Regions from separate parts of the Staphylococcus massiliensis genome, predicted to be linked through region 2. Evidence: riboswitches for the same ligand, from Rfam matches in the RefSeq annotation. Region 2 holds a riboswitch; each other region holds the start of a gene.
The links. Region 2 has a riboswitch for thiamine pyrophosphate ahead of tenA (thiaminase II). Riboswitches for the same ligand answer to the same signal wherever they lie in the genome.

Region 1: another riboswitch for thiamine pyrophosphate. It lies ahead of ACF3N8_RS02440 (thiamine phosphate synthase); the one in region 2 lies ahead of tenA (thiaminase II).
Region 3: another riboswitch for thiamine pyrophosphate. It lies ahead of thiC (phosphomethylpyrimidine synthase ThiC); the one in region 2 lies ahead of tenA (thiaminase II).
Region 4: another riboswitch for thiamine pyrophosphate. It lies ahead of ACF3N8_RS10440 (ECF transporter S component); the one in region 2 lies ahead of tenA (thiaminase II).

The regions. Positions count from the first base shown of each region.
Region 1 is NZ_CP171119.1:515,938-519,155, reverse strand. Features, by position in the region: gene ACF3N8_RS02455 (thiazole synthase) at 1-35, opposite strand, end outside; gene thiS (sulfur carrier protein ThiS) at 37-237, opposite strand; gene ACF3N8_RS02445 (FAD-binding oxidoreductase) at 227-1,339, opposite strand; gene ACF3N8_RS02440 (thiamine phosphate synthase) at 1,332-1,988, opposite strand; TPP riboswitch at 1,985-2,094, opposite strand; gene ACF3N8_RS02435 (IS6 family transposase) at 2,302-2,976, shown strand; gene ACF3N8_RS02430 (CadD family cadmium resistance transporter) at 3,130-3,218, opposite strand, start outside.
Region 2 is NZ_CP171119.1:1,139,368-1,142,585, forward strand. Features, by position in the region: gene ACF3N8_RS05410 (SceA protein) at 305-1,027, shown strand; TPP riboswitch at 1,177-1,276, shown strand; gene tenA (thiaminase II) at 1,366-2,043, shown strand; gene thiD (bifunctional hydroxymethylpyrimidine kinase/phosphomethylpyrimidine kinase) at 2,047-2,859, shown strand; gene thiM (hydroxyethylthiazole kinase) at 2,852-3,218, shown strand, end outside.
Region 3 is NZ_CP171119.1:121,638-124,855, reverse strand. Features, by position in the region: gene thiC (phosphomethylpyrimidine synthase ThiC) at 1-1,746, opposite strand; TPP riboswitch at 1,880-1,982, opposite strand; gene ACF3N8_RS00510 (hypothetical protein) at 2,963-3,214, opposite strand; gene ACF3N8_RS00505 (SdpI family protein) at 3,189-3,218, shown strand, end outside.
Region 4 is NZ_CP171119.1:2,163,077-2,166,294, forward strand. Features, by position in the region: gene auxA (lipoteichoic acid stability factor AuxA) at 1-795, opposite strand, end outside; gene graF (glycopeptide resistance-associated protein GraF) at 942-1,070, shown strand; TPP riboswitch at 1,232-1,331, shown strand; gene ACF3N8_RS10440 (ECF transporter S component) at 1,402-1,977, shown strand; gene ACF3N8_RS10445 (ABC transporter ATP-binding protein) at 1,990-3,218, shown strand, end outside.

The DNA.
Region 1 (3,218 bases), 620 kb from region 2:
CTTGAATTTAATGTAAAGTTGCCTATTTTAAACATATTAACCGCCTCCTACAAATTCTAATAATTCTAAGTTATCTTCATCATTGACTATGCGAGATGTAAATTGTTCTCGCTTAATTAATGTTTCATTATGCTCTACAATAATACGTGTTTCATCCAGTCCCAATGATTGAATTATTTCTTGTATATTAATTGGTTGTTCAAAGTTAAATACGTCACCATTAATCTTACATTTCATTTCGTTCATCTCTCCTAATCTGAAAATCATACAATTGTTTCGGCCTATGCCCACTGATAATCCATTGACTCATCAACTCACCTATTAAAGGCGAAAGTAAAATTCCATTGCGATAATGGCCAGCAATGACAAATAAGTCTTTATCCACTTCATCCATAATAGGCTGTTCGTTTTGACAATAAGGCCGTATACCTGACCATTGGTTTATGATTTTTCCATTTTTCAAATCTGGTATATAGTGCAAAGCTTGTGATTTAAGCCATGATTTACCAGAATTAGACACCCCAACTGAATAATCATTAAAGTAACTTGTTGCACCGATTAAATATCTATTTTTTAATTTTGGAATGACGTAACAACCATTAGTCAGAAACATGGTAATATTCAAGTTTAAATCAGGTTGTTCTACCAATAGCGCTTCTCCTTTTACCCCAATAACCGTTTCACAAGGTAAATATTGCTGTAAAAGTTTTCCTGTCCAAGCGCCTCCTGTGACAATTAACTTTTCAGTATAATAAGCTCCATTTCGTGTCTCCACACGGTACCCATCTTTTATGGATTCAATATGGGTTACAGTTGTTTGGTATATTCTATCTATATGTCTATTTGATAATGACTTCAACAACCCTTTAGTATAGCGGTTTGCATTGATTTGATTATCTTCAGGCATATAAATACCATTTGTATGTTTTGAAGTTATAGCACCGTTGGACATGTGTTGAACATCAGTAGGACTAAGACGTTCTACAGATGCAAAATGTTGTCTTAAAAATTGATATTGCTGTTCAATCTTTTTATTATCATAATGGTTCGTAGCCAATTTTATTAATCCACTATTTAAATACTCAATATCCACGCCAACCTCTTCCAACAAACTATCTCTTAGAGGTTTGAACATCTTTTGAGAAATTGTTGCCAAACTAAACAAAGCACTATTTTTGGTGAATTCATTTTGCGCGCCTAACATCCCACCTGCTTTATAAGATGCATGCTTACCTGCTTCATCTCTATCTATCACAGCTATATTCGCAAAAGACTGACTTAACCCACGTGCGATTGACATGCCCATGACTCCCGATCCAATAATAATGACATCATACATGTCCATCCCACACTTCCTTCATGTTTATAAGTTTTTCTTTCGAATATTGATTAAAAACAGAAATACCGGCTATTCCTGAAAATCCATTAGGTAAAGAAGATAAAGTATGTTGATTAATACCTCCAATTGCAATAATCGGAATATCAATTTGTAGCGCTTCTTCAACCTCCGACTTTGCTCTAGGTGTTTGTTGAGGTTTAGATGACGTCTCGAATACGTGTCCAAATAATACAAAATCTAGCCCTAAATATTTAGCGTTAGCAATAGCATCTTTATGGTGCGTAGACATACTTATTTGCATATCGGGATAACTAGCTTGTACCTCCTCAATATAAGGATCACTTTCCCTAAAATGAATTGCCGACAAGTCACATTGTATGATTACATTGATATCACTATGAACAATAATCTTATCCTTAGGAAACTCATTTTTTAGTAATCCGTGAACCCACTGAATGACTTCTTCAGTATTCATTGGCACTCTTATTAATAAGTAATCGATAACGCCTTCGATTTCACAGTAATGCTTAATATGTGATTTAGACAAATCTTGATATGGTGTAATAGCAATAAACAATATTTTCACCTCAAATAAAAAAACGTTACTTTTCCTGGTGGAAAAATAACGTTGTATGATTACATTTATCATAGAAAACGACACTTTCCTACGCCAGTGCGAACTGGATCAGGTTCTAGGAATCCCTCAGTTATTACTTCGGTCTCAGCCTTTATCAAAGGCACTTCCAGTGGTTTCTATCTATTAAATTTTCGTTTCATAATGTTTTAGCGATTACTTACAATCTAACTTATAATCATTTACTTTTCAAGTCTCACTTCAACTTTGACAACATGTATCCTAAAGTCAGCTGGCTTAATTGTGCATAATCACGCTTATAGAGACAACTCGGTTCTGTTGCAAAGTTGAATTTATAGTATAATTTTAACAAAAAGGAGTCTTCTGTATGAACTATTTCAGATATAAACAATTTAACAAGGATGTTATCACTGTAGCCGTTGGCTACTATCTAAGATATGCATTGAGTTATCGTGATATATCTGAAATATTAAGTGAACGTGGTGTAAACGTTCATCATTCAACGGTCTACCGTTGGGTTCAAGAATATGCCCCAATTTTGTATCAAATTTGGAAGAAAAAGCATAAAAAAGCTTATTACAAATGGCGTATTGATGAGACGTACATCAAAATAAAAGGAAAATGGAGCTATTTATATCGTGCCATTGATGCAGAGGGACATACATTAGATATTTGGTTGCGTAAGCAACGAGATAATCATTCAGCATATGCGTTTATCAAACGTCTCATTAAACAATTTGCTAAACCTCAAAAGGTAATTACAGATCAGGCACCTTTAACGAAGGTCGCAATGGCTAAAGTAATTAAAGCTTTTAAACTTAAACCTGACTGTCATTGTACATCGAAATATCTGAATAACCTCATTGAGCAAGATCACCGTCATATTAAAGTAAGAAAGACAAAGTATCAAAGTATCAATACGGCAAAGAATACTTTAAAAGGTATCGAATGTATTTACGCTCTATATAAAAAGAACTGCAGGTCTCTTCAGATCTACGGATTTTCGCCATGCCACGAAATTAGCATCATGCTAGCAAGTTAAGCGAACACTGATATGATAAATTAATGGTTAGCTTTATTTTTTTACTTTGCAACAGAACCGATGAGCGTATCCATAGAATTATTTGTCAGAGGATAAATATTTACTCTAAATATCAAAGTCCTACTGTAAATCAGAGGTACTTTTGAGAAATTTTTAATTCACTAAACTCAAAATGGCGCGGAAAGTTTCGTTCTCCACCATAATATATATTCCTAATCCTATAAACACAATTGGGATAATCC
Region 2 (3,218 bases):
ACAAATCAATGTCTCGTGCTTTTTTGCGTTCTTTTATAGAATGTCATCGCTATAAACCCCTTAATAAAGGTGAAAGTATCGAGTGCGATTTCTTTAGAAAAGTCCAATATTTAGAAACTCTAATAAATAATAAATACAATTTTTAGTTTAAACTATAAAATAATTTCCGGTGTAATACATATGTAAAAAAAGACTTTTATCTTTTATGTGTCTGTAATATGTTTGAAAAAATAATGTGTTAAATTAAATGCAGTAATAAATTTAAAGGCTAAAATCATTACTTTATGGGAGGAAACCTTAAATTATGAAAAAGTTTATCGCATCATCAACTTTAGCTTTAACTTTAGGTGTTACTGGCGTAACTGCTGGTCAAACAGCTGAAGCAAGCGAATACACTGTAAACCAAGACAAATTAGTTAACTTAGCTTTATATCACCAAGACCAATTAAATAACGCACCAGTTCAAGAAGGTGCATACAATATTAACTTTAACTGCAACGGATTAAACTATAGCTTCGTATCTGACGGTACTTACTGGGCATGGAGCTATGGTGCAGGTGAACAAGACGCTTCAAAATTATTACCAGGATACAAAGCAGACGTTAAAACATCTGCAGTTTCTTATGAAGCGCCAAAAACTACTCATACACAATCATACAATCAAGTAAGTAATACGACTTCAAATGTAACAACATCTACAACTACTTACCAAGCACCACAAGTTACTCAAGCACCAGTTCAAAGACAAGTTCAAACACAAGCTGTTTCAACTGGCGGTTCAGTATATGATCAATTCATCGCTGCTGGTGGTACTGATTCTATGTGGAGAAATATCGTATTACCTGAATCTGGTGGTAATCCTAATATCGTAAGCCCGTATGGTTACCGTGGTTTAGGTCAAACTAAAGAACACTGGGGTACAGGTTCAGTAGCTTACCAAACTCAAGGTATGCTTAACTACGCTGTACAACGTTACGGTTCAGTAGAAAACGCTGTTAACTTCCGTTTAGCTAACAATTGGTGGTAAGCCGACTATAAAAGATCTGGATTTATTCCGGGTCTTTTTTTTATGAGCAAATAAGCTACCTATTGTAAAAATACGTCAATCAAGCCTTTTTAAAGATTGATAATTTGAATCGGACAACAATGTCTGTTAACTTTAAATTGAAGACAATAAAAGACTGCTAGGGGTGCCGAATAGGCTGAGATAGTTTTACTAAACCCTTTCGAACCTGATTTGGTTTATACCAACGTAGGAAAGTAGTCAACGTATTCATGAGTCGGAAAGAATAACAAATGACAATGCGTTAGACTGCTTTTAAAGAGCAGTCCTTTTTAATATACAAATAGAAAGGATGCATAATCATGTCATTTGCAAAAGAACTTAAAGAGAAAGCAGAACCAATTGTAGAGGCAATTTACAAAGATCCGTTTATTCAAAAGATGATTGAAGGCGAGCTTGATAAAGAAGCAGTTAAACATTACCTTCAAGCAGATTCACGTTATTTAAACGAATTTGCAAAGATTTATGCATTATTGATTCCTAAGGTTGATTCAAAAGAAGAAATTCAATTTTTAACAGAACAAATTAATTTTGCGAGCTCAGGCGAAGTTGATGCGCACATCACGTTAGCTGAATATGTAGGCGAATCATATGAAAGCATCATTGAAAAAGGGGAATGGTTCCCAGCAGCAGACCACTATATTAAGCATATGTATTACAACGCTTATGCTTTTGATAATGTGGCGTACACAATTACTGCAATGGCGCCATGCCCATATGTATATCAACAAGTAGGTAAACGTGCGATGAAAGACCATCAATTTAGTGATGATAATCCATTTAAGAAATGGTTTGAATTCTATGATACTGAGATGGATCCGCTTATCGAACAAATTGATTCATGGTTAGACGAACGTACTCAAAATATGACTGACGAAGAGAAGCAAGTTCTTGAAAAGAATTTCTTACAAAGTGCGAATCATGAAAGACGCTTCTTCAACATGGCATACAATAAAGAAGAATGGAACTATGGAGGTTAAATGATGAGAAAACCTAAAATAGCTTTAACGATTGCAGGTACAGATCCGACTGGCGGCGCTGGTGCGATGGCAGACTTAAAGTCATTCCATGCTTGCGGTGTCTATGGTATGGCAGCCTTTACAAGTGTCTTAGCTCAAAATTCTAAAGGTGTTCAACATATTCATAACTTAGAGGTAGACTGGTTAGAAGAACAACTTGAAAGTGTCTTCACAGACGAGGTACCGCACGCGATGAAGACGGGCATGATTCCAACGAAAGAAATGATGGAAGTAATCGCTTCTTACGTTAAGAATTATCAAATTCCGTATGTAATCGACCCAGTCATGATTGCTAAAAGTGGCGATTCACTCATGGACGATAAAGGTAAATCTGAACTTCAAAATATTTTATTACCGCTTGCAGACGTAGTGACGCCTAATATACCAGAAGCTGAAGAAATCGTTGGTTTTAAGCTTGATAGTGAAGAAAAAATTCATCAAGCAGGCAAAGTATTCATTGAAGATATTGGTTCTAAAGGCGTTATTATCAAAGGTGGTCATTTAGAAGGTAATGCAACGGACTACCTATTTACGAAAGATCAATCTTATACGTTCGAACAAGAACGTTATGATACCAAGCATACTCATGGTACAGGTTGTACATTTTCAAGTGTGATAACAGCTGAGCTTGCTAAAGGTAAAACGATGTATGAAGCGGTTAAGAAAGCGAAATCCTTCATCTCACTAGCTATTAAATACACACCTGAAATTGGCCAAGGTCGTGGCCCTGTTAATCATTTTGCTTATCAGAAATTAAAGGGGTTAGATGATGAATAAATTACTTGAACTTCGTGAAAAGGCACCACTCGTAGTTTGTTACACAAACGACGTTGTTAAAAACTTTACTGCCAATGGTCTATTAAGTTTAGGTGCCAGTCCTGCTATGAGTGAAGCAGTAGAGGAAGCTGAGGACTTTTACAAAGTGGCAGATGCTTTGCTCATTAATATTGGTACGATGACAAAAGATAAAAGTAACGTCATGTTAGAACTCGGTAAAATCGCAAATCGTGTAGGCGTACCTGTTGTCTTTGATCCAGTAGCGGTTGGTGCATCATCATTTAGGAAATCCTTTGTGCGTAAATTCTTAGATGACGTTGATGTGAGTGTCATTAAAGGGAATGCTTCAGAAATTCTGA
Region 3 (3,218 bases), 1.0 Mb from region 2:
TTAATGGTAGATTTTGCTACCTTTGTCTACGAATTCTTCTGCTTTTTGGCGAAGACCTTCTTCTTTTTCTTCCTTATCTTTATAAGACTTTCTAAGGTCGTGTGAAATACGCATTGAACAGAACTTAGGTCCACACATACTACAGAAGTGCGCGACTTTAGCTGATTCAGCTGGAAGTGTTTCATCGTGATAACTTCTAGCACGGTCAGGATCTAATGATAAATTGAATTGGTCGTACCATCTGAATTCAAAACGCGCACGACTAATCGCGTCATCACGGTCTTGCGCATTAGGAAGTCCTTTTGCTAAATCGGCCGCATGCGCTGCAATTTTATATGTCACAACACCTTCGCGAACGTCGTTTTTATCAGGTAAACCTAGATGTTCTTTAGGTGTTACATAACATAACATCGCCGTACCGTGGCTTGCGATCTTCGCAGCACCAATTGCTGATGTGATATGGTCGTAAGCTGGCGCAATGTCTGTTGTTAGCGGTCCAAGCGTGTAGAATGGTGCTTCTTTACAATGGAAGTCAGCGAGATCTTGGTTTTCTTTAATCTTTTGAAGTGGTACATGTCCAGGACCTTCAATCATCACTTGAACATCGTGTTCCCAAGCGATGTCTGTAAGTTCACCAAGTGTTTTTAACTCTTCGATTTGGCTTTCGTCGTTCGCATCGTAAATTGAGCCAGGACGTAAACCGTCACCAAGTGAAATCGAGATATCGTATTTATTACAAATTTCACAGATTTCATCGAAGTGTTCATATAAGAAGCTTTCTTTATGATGCGCAAGACACCATTGTGCCATGATTGAACCACCACGAGATACGATACCTGTTAAACGATCGACAGTTAGTGGCACATAGTGTAAGCGAACACCAGCGTGAATTGTAAAGTAGTCTACGCCTTGTTCAGCTTGTTCGATTAATGTATCGCGATAGATTTCCCAAGTTAAGTTTTCAGCAATACCGTCTACTTTTTCAAGTGCTTGGTAAATTGGAACAGTACCAACTGGAACAGGTGAGTTACGTAATAAATATTCACGAGTCGCGTGAATGTTTTTACCTGTAGATAAATCCATGATAGTGTCAGCGCCCCAATGAGTCGCCCATACAAGTTTTTCAATTTCTGCTTCGATTGAAGAACTTACGGCAGAGTTACCGATGTTAGCGTTAATTTTAACTTGGAAGTTTTTACCAATAATCATCGGTTCTGACTCAGGGTGGTTGACGTTGTTTGGAATAATAGCGCGTCCACGTGCAACTTCATCACGCACATATTCCGCTGACATATTTTCACGTGCCGCGATGAATTTCATTTCCTTCGTAATGATACCTTGTTTCGCGTAATGCATTTGCGTTACATTTTGTTCTGATTTCGCACGTTTAGGTTGATATTCGAAAGGTGTTTCAACAAATTTGTCATGACCTTCTTTTTTGAATCCGTTATCTAATGATTGAACTTTACGACCTTCATACGTTTCAATGTCGTCACGGTCGTTAATCCATTGTTCACGTAATTTTGGAATACCACGTTTCACATCGACTTCATAATCGTCATCATGGTAAGGTCCAGCCGTGTCATAAACTACAAACGGTGGGTTTTCGCGTTCGCCTTCATCCGTCACCGTATTAGAAAGCGTAATTTCACGGAAAGGCACCTTGATATCAGGATCCTCACCAGAAATGTAAATCTTCTTACTAGATGGAAACTGTTTCTTTAACTCAATCTCTTCTTGATTCACAAAAAAACCTCCTAAACAATTTTAATTGCTAGGAGGCACAAAGGGCTAAACAACCCCATGAGGTATCTATGTATCATAAAATAATCCTATTGCATCATATATAGTACAACAGGATATCCATTCAATGTTAAAATAGATATGTGTCATGCTTCCCTACGTTGGTACTAACCAAATCAGGTTCAAAGGGTTAAAACAAATCGTTTCTTTCAGCTCAAATGGCACCCCTAGCAACAAATATTTAATTTATAATTATTACTCTATCATTCATTTTTTGAAAAGACAAATAATCAAAAATTTATGAAAGGTTGGATACTGGTATTTCAGTGAGGTTTACAGGTTCGGAAACTTTTTGTAGTCATTGCTTATTGGCAGTCTTAAGTAACGTTGATTTAACTGCAAATTTATCGCTTATTAATAAACGTCGTCTTACGTACCTTTAAACTAGCTATCGAATTTTCACTAATGGCCAAACGCCGTCTTACGTAACTATTCACTAACTGCTAAAGTATCGCTAATTGATAAACGTTGTCTTACATAACGCATACTTGCTTTGTCCCGTCGCCCTGTGAAAAGCCCTTTAAGAAAGTCGGTTTATCACGTTTATTCAAACGTGATAATTGAAGGGCGTTGGTTTATCAAGAAAGTTCAAACGTGATAATTGAAGGGGCTTGGTTTATCAAGAAAAGTAGAACGTGATAAACGAAGGGCGTTGGTTTATCAAGAAAGTAGAAACGTGATAAACGAAGGGCGTTGGTTTATCAAGAAAAGTAGAACGTGATAATTGAAGGGGCTTGGTTTATCAAGAAAAGTAAAACGTGATAAACGAAGGGCGTTGGTTTATCAAGAAAATTGGAACGTGATAAACGGGAGTATTACATCTACAATTACAAGAAATCGGAAACGTGTAAATCAAGCGGGTCTAAATTTACAAGACTTGGAAAACGTGTAAATCAAATGGCTTTTAAATTACAAGACTGCAGAAACGTGTAAATCAAATGGCTTTTAAATTACAAGACTACGAAAACGTGTAAATCAAAGGGCTTTTAAATTACAAGACTGCAGAAACGTGTAAATGAAATGGCTTTTAATTTACTAGACTTGGAAAACGTGTAAACCATAGGGCTTTTAGATTACAAGACTACAAAAACGTGTAAACCAAATGGGTCTAAATTTACAAGACTTAAGAAACGTGTAAATCAAACCCGCCGTAACAGCTCTAAACAATACTAAACCCGACACCGCGTCGTAAACGAGCGCCGACACCACGTTTAAGTACTCCGACGCCAGCCCTAGCACCGCGTCGTAAACGAGCACCGACACCACGTAAACATACACCGACGCCATCACTACGTCTACGTACACCAGCACTATCCGTATTACACAAACCGCCAACCACATACAAAGGAGGGGTTACCATCACACTACTACCGGCAAGCTTATTTATGTTCGCACTCGCTAATCTTTTCAAAGAA
Region 4 (3,218 bases), 1.0 Mb from region 2:
ACTGCGTCGAGTATTACGCGTGAATTCAGTCGTACGGTGTTGTAGGTCTTTAATTTGCGCTTTAGTTTGCGTCGTAAAGCTTCTCTTTTCAGAGCGGTTGTAACCATCACCTCGTAACTCTGATTCAGTCACGGGTAACGCACGTCTTAGGAATAAGAAGTTCCAAATCGCCATTTGGCCAAGTAACCATAAGATGACGAAGAACGAATTAATACTCAACACATCAATCGGCGCGATTTCCTTTCCATCGATTCGAGCATATAAAGCAAGTTGCGTGATGAAATAACTAATCCCATATGAAAAGATAATCCAAAGGTAGTGTTCCTTTCGATGGTTCGGGTTGAGCTCATCTTTATACGCAATATAACCAATATGTACAACAAATGGAATAATAAATATAATCGCAAAGAAACTATAAACTTGCGTCATTAAGATAATTGTTAATAAGAAAAAGATAATCCCTAAAACGAGATAAAAGATAGATATATCATAATCATAACGTGTAGTTTTAGATAATGTTCTCGCAATAAATACGAGTAAGATACCAAATAATAATATAATAATGCCACTTACTATAGGAAATCCACCTATAAATCGACTTAATACTTTAATTACTTCACTAAAGAATGCCATAATGAAGTCCCATAAATTATCAATGTCCATTTCAACTTTTTGATCTTTTTTTAATTTATGAATAAGTGGTACATTAACAAAAATTATAAGACTAAATAATATGGCTAAAGCACCAGTGATATAACTAAAGATTACTTCGGCATGCTTTTTCAAAAAAGACATACTATTCACCTCACAGTTATTATATATGAACGTTTATCAATTGTCTTTAATTATTCACAAATTCGGTCTGAAGTATGAAACATGTTTATACATTAATTAAATCGGTAAATATATACCCATAACCCACTATAAAAGAGGTGCATATTATGTCTGAAAAAGATATTAAGAAAGATGCAGAAAAAGCTAAAGAAAAAGAAGAAGAATTAAAGCAAGATAAAGAGAACGCTTCAGGCGACGATAAAACTGAAGGCGACATTCAAGATACATTTGAATAAGTAAGTGATTCCAGTTTCTAACTTTTAGGAAACTGGAATTTTTTATATTGAATTTAAATTATTTGAAAGCATCATTCATATTATTTATAATTTAGAGTTTTATGTGCCATTAAGTATTGACAATACTTGGTTTTCGGATTACATTTACATTAATCACATAATTAACGCACTAGGGGTGTGTAAACTGAGATGAGGCTTGTCCTCAAACCCTTTGAACCTGATCTAGTTGATACTAGCGTAGGAAAGTGTGCTTACATACCTATGTCTAAGCATGCCTTTTAATTGTTATCAATTAGTTAAGGTGTGCGTTTTTTATTATAGGAGGGAAATTATGAAAAAGGGATTAAAGCTTTCTGATATTCTAGTTACGATTATCATCGCTGTAATATTTGCTATTATTTACAATCTTTGGTGGATGGTATACGAAGTGAGCAAAGTAACTGGGCTACATATTGAAGAGTTAACTTATGGTGTATGGTTTATGGCTGCCGTTGTTGCTTATCTCATTATTCCAAAGCCTGGTATCGCTTTACTAGCGGAATTCGCAGCTGGTGCAGGTGAAACAATTGTAATGGGTAAATTTGATATCGCGACATTAGTCGTTGCCTTTTTACAAGGTTTAGCGAGTGAAATCGTATTCGCGTTATTCAAATATAGCTCACGCACAGTTATGGTTTCTATCTTAGCTGGTGTTGCAGCTGCACTCATAAATTTACCGGTTGATTTCTTCTATGGTTACCTTGCGGAAGTTAAATCATGGAACTGGATTTTATTAATCGGTTTCCGTTTAATTAGTGGTGCTTTAGTTGCTGGTTTATTATCATGGTTACTTGTTAAGTTACTTGATGAAACTGGCGTTACGAAACTATTCCGCCCTGCTTCACAAAAAGATTACGACTCACTTTAAGGAGAATGCATTATGCTAAAAGCATCAAATTTAAGATTAAAATACCCTAGTGGTTCTTACAAAATATTTGATGGCCTTAATGTTGAAATTAAAGATAAAGAGAAAGTACTTTTGCTTGGTCCTTCGGGATCAGGTAAAAGTACTTTACTTAATCTATTAAGTGGCATTGTGCCTGAATTAATTGAACTTCCTTTGAAGTATGATGAATTGATTCAAGATAAAGATAGTGCAGTAATATTTCAAGATCCAGATAGTCAATTCTGTATGCCTAAAGTGTATGAGGAATTGGCTTTTATTTTGGAAAATCAGCGCGTACCCAAAGCTGAAATGAAACCACGTATTCAAGAAGCGCTACAATCTGTTAACTTAGATGTCGACGAAAAGACGAATATCAACCAACTAAGTGGTGGTATGAAACAAAAGCTTGCGATTGTTGGCGCCCTTTTACAGAATGCGAATACATGGTTCTTTGATGAACCAACTGCAATGTTAGATATCAATGCAACTGAACAACTTTGGTCTCAAATTATAGAGTTATGGCACGATAAAACCGTGTTAATTGTTGAACATAAGGTTGAACACATTTGGCAACACGTAGACCGAGTTATTTTGATGAATGAAAATGGTGAAATCATAAAAGATGATACGCCAATGAATATTATTCAGAATCATGAGGCTTTATTAAGTGAATATGGGGTGTGGCACCCTAAAGCATGGGCTAATGCGCCAGAACCACGTTTAAATGCACTTTCGCGTCAAGATACTTATTTTCATTTTCAAAAAGGAGCGGTAAAACGAGGCAAAAAGGCTTTGTACCAAGTTGACGATTTACAGATCGGACTTGGTGATTGGATTACATTAACTGGCCCTAATGGTTCGGGTAAGACGACATTGTTTGAGTCGATGATGCAATTGATTCCGTATAAAGGGAAGATGACTTACCACGGTAAAACGCTGCGTAAAGTGCGTGATGCGGCGAAAAATATCTATCTCGTTTATCAGAATCCTGAACTGCAATTTATTCAAAATAGTGTTTATAAGGAGATTTATATTAACTTTCAATATCAAAATCCTGAAAAAGCCCATGAAAAAACCAAGGAAATGATCCAATTACTACGTTTACAACATGTTGAATCACAACACCCTTTCGAACTTTCAATGGGTCAAAAGCGACGTTTAAGTGTGGCTACTGCTTTAAGTACGAATGCGGATATTATCTTGCTGGATGAACCAACGTTCGG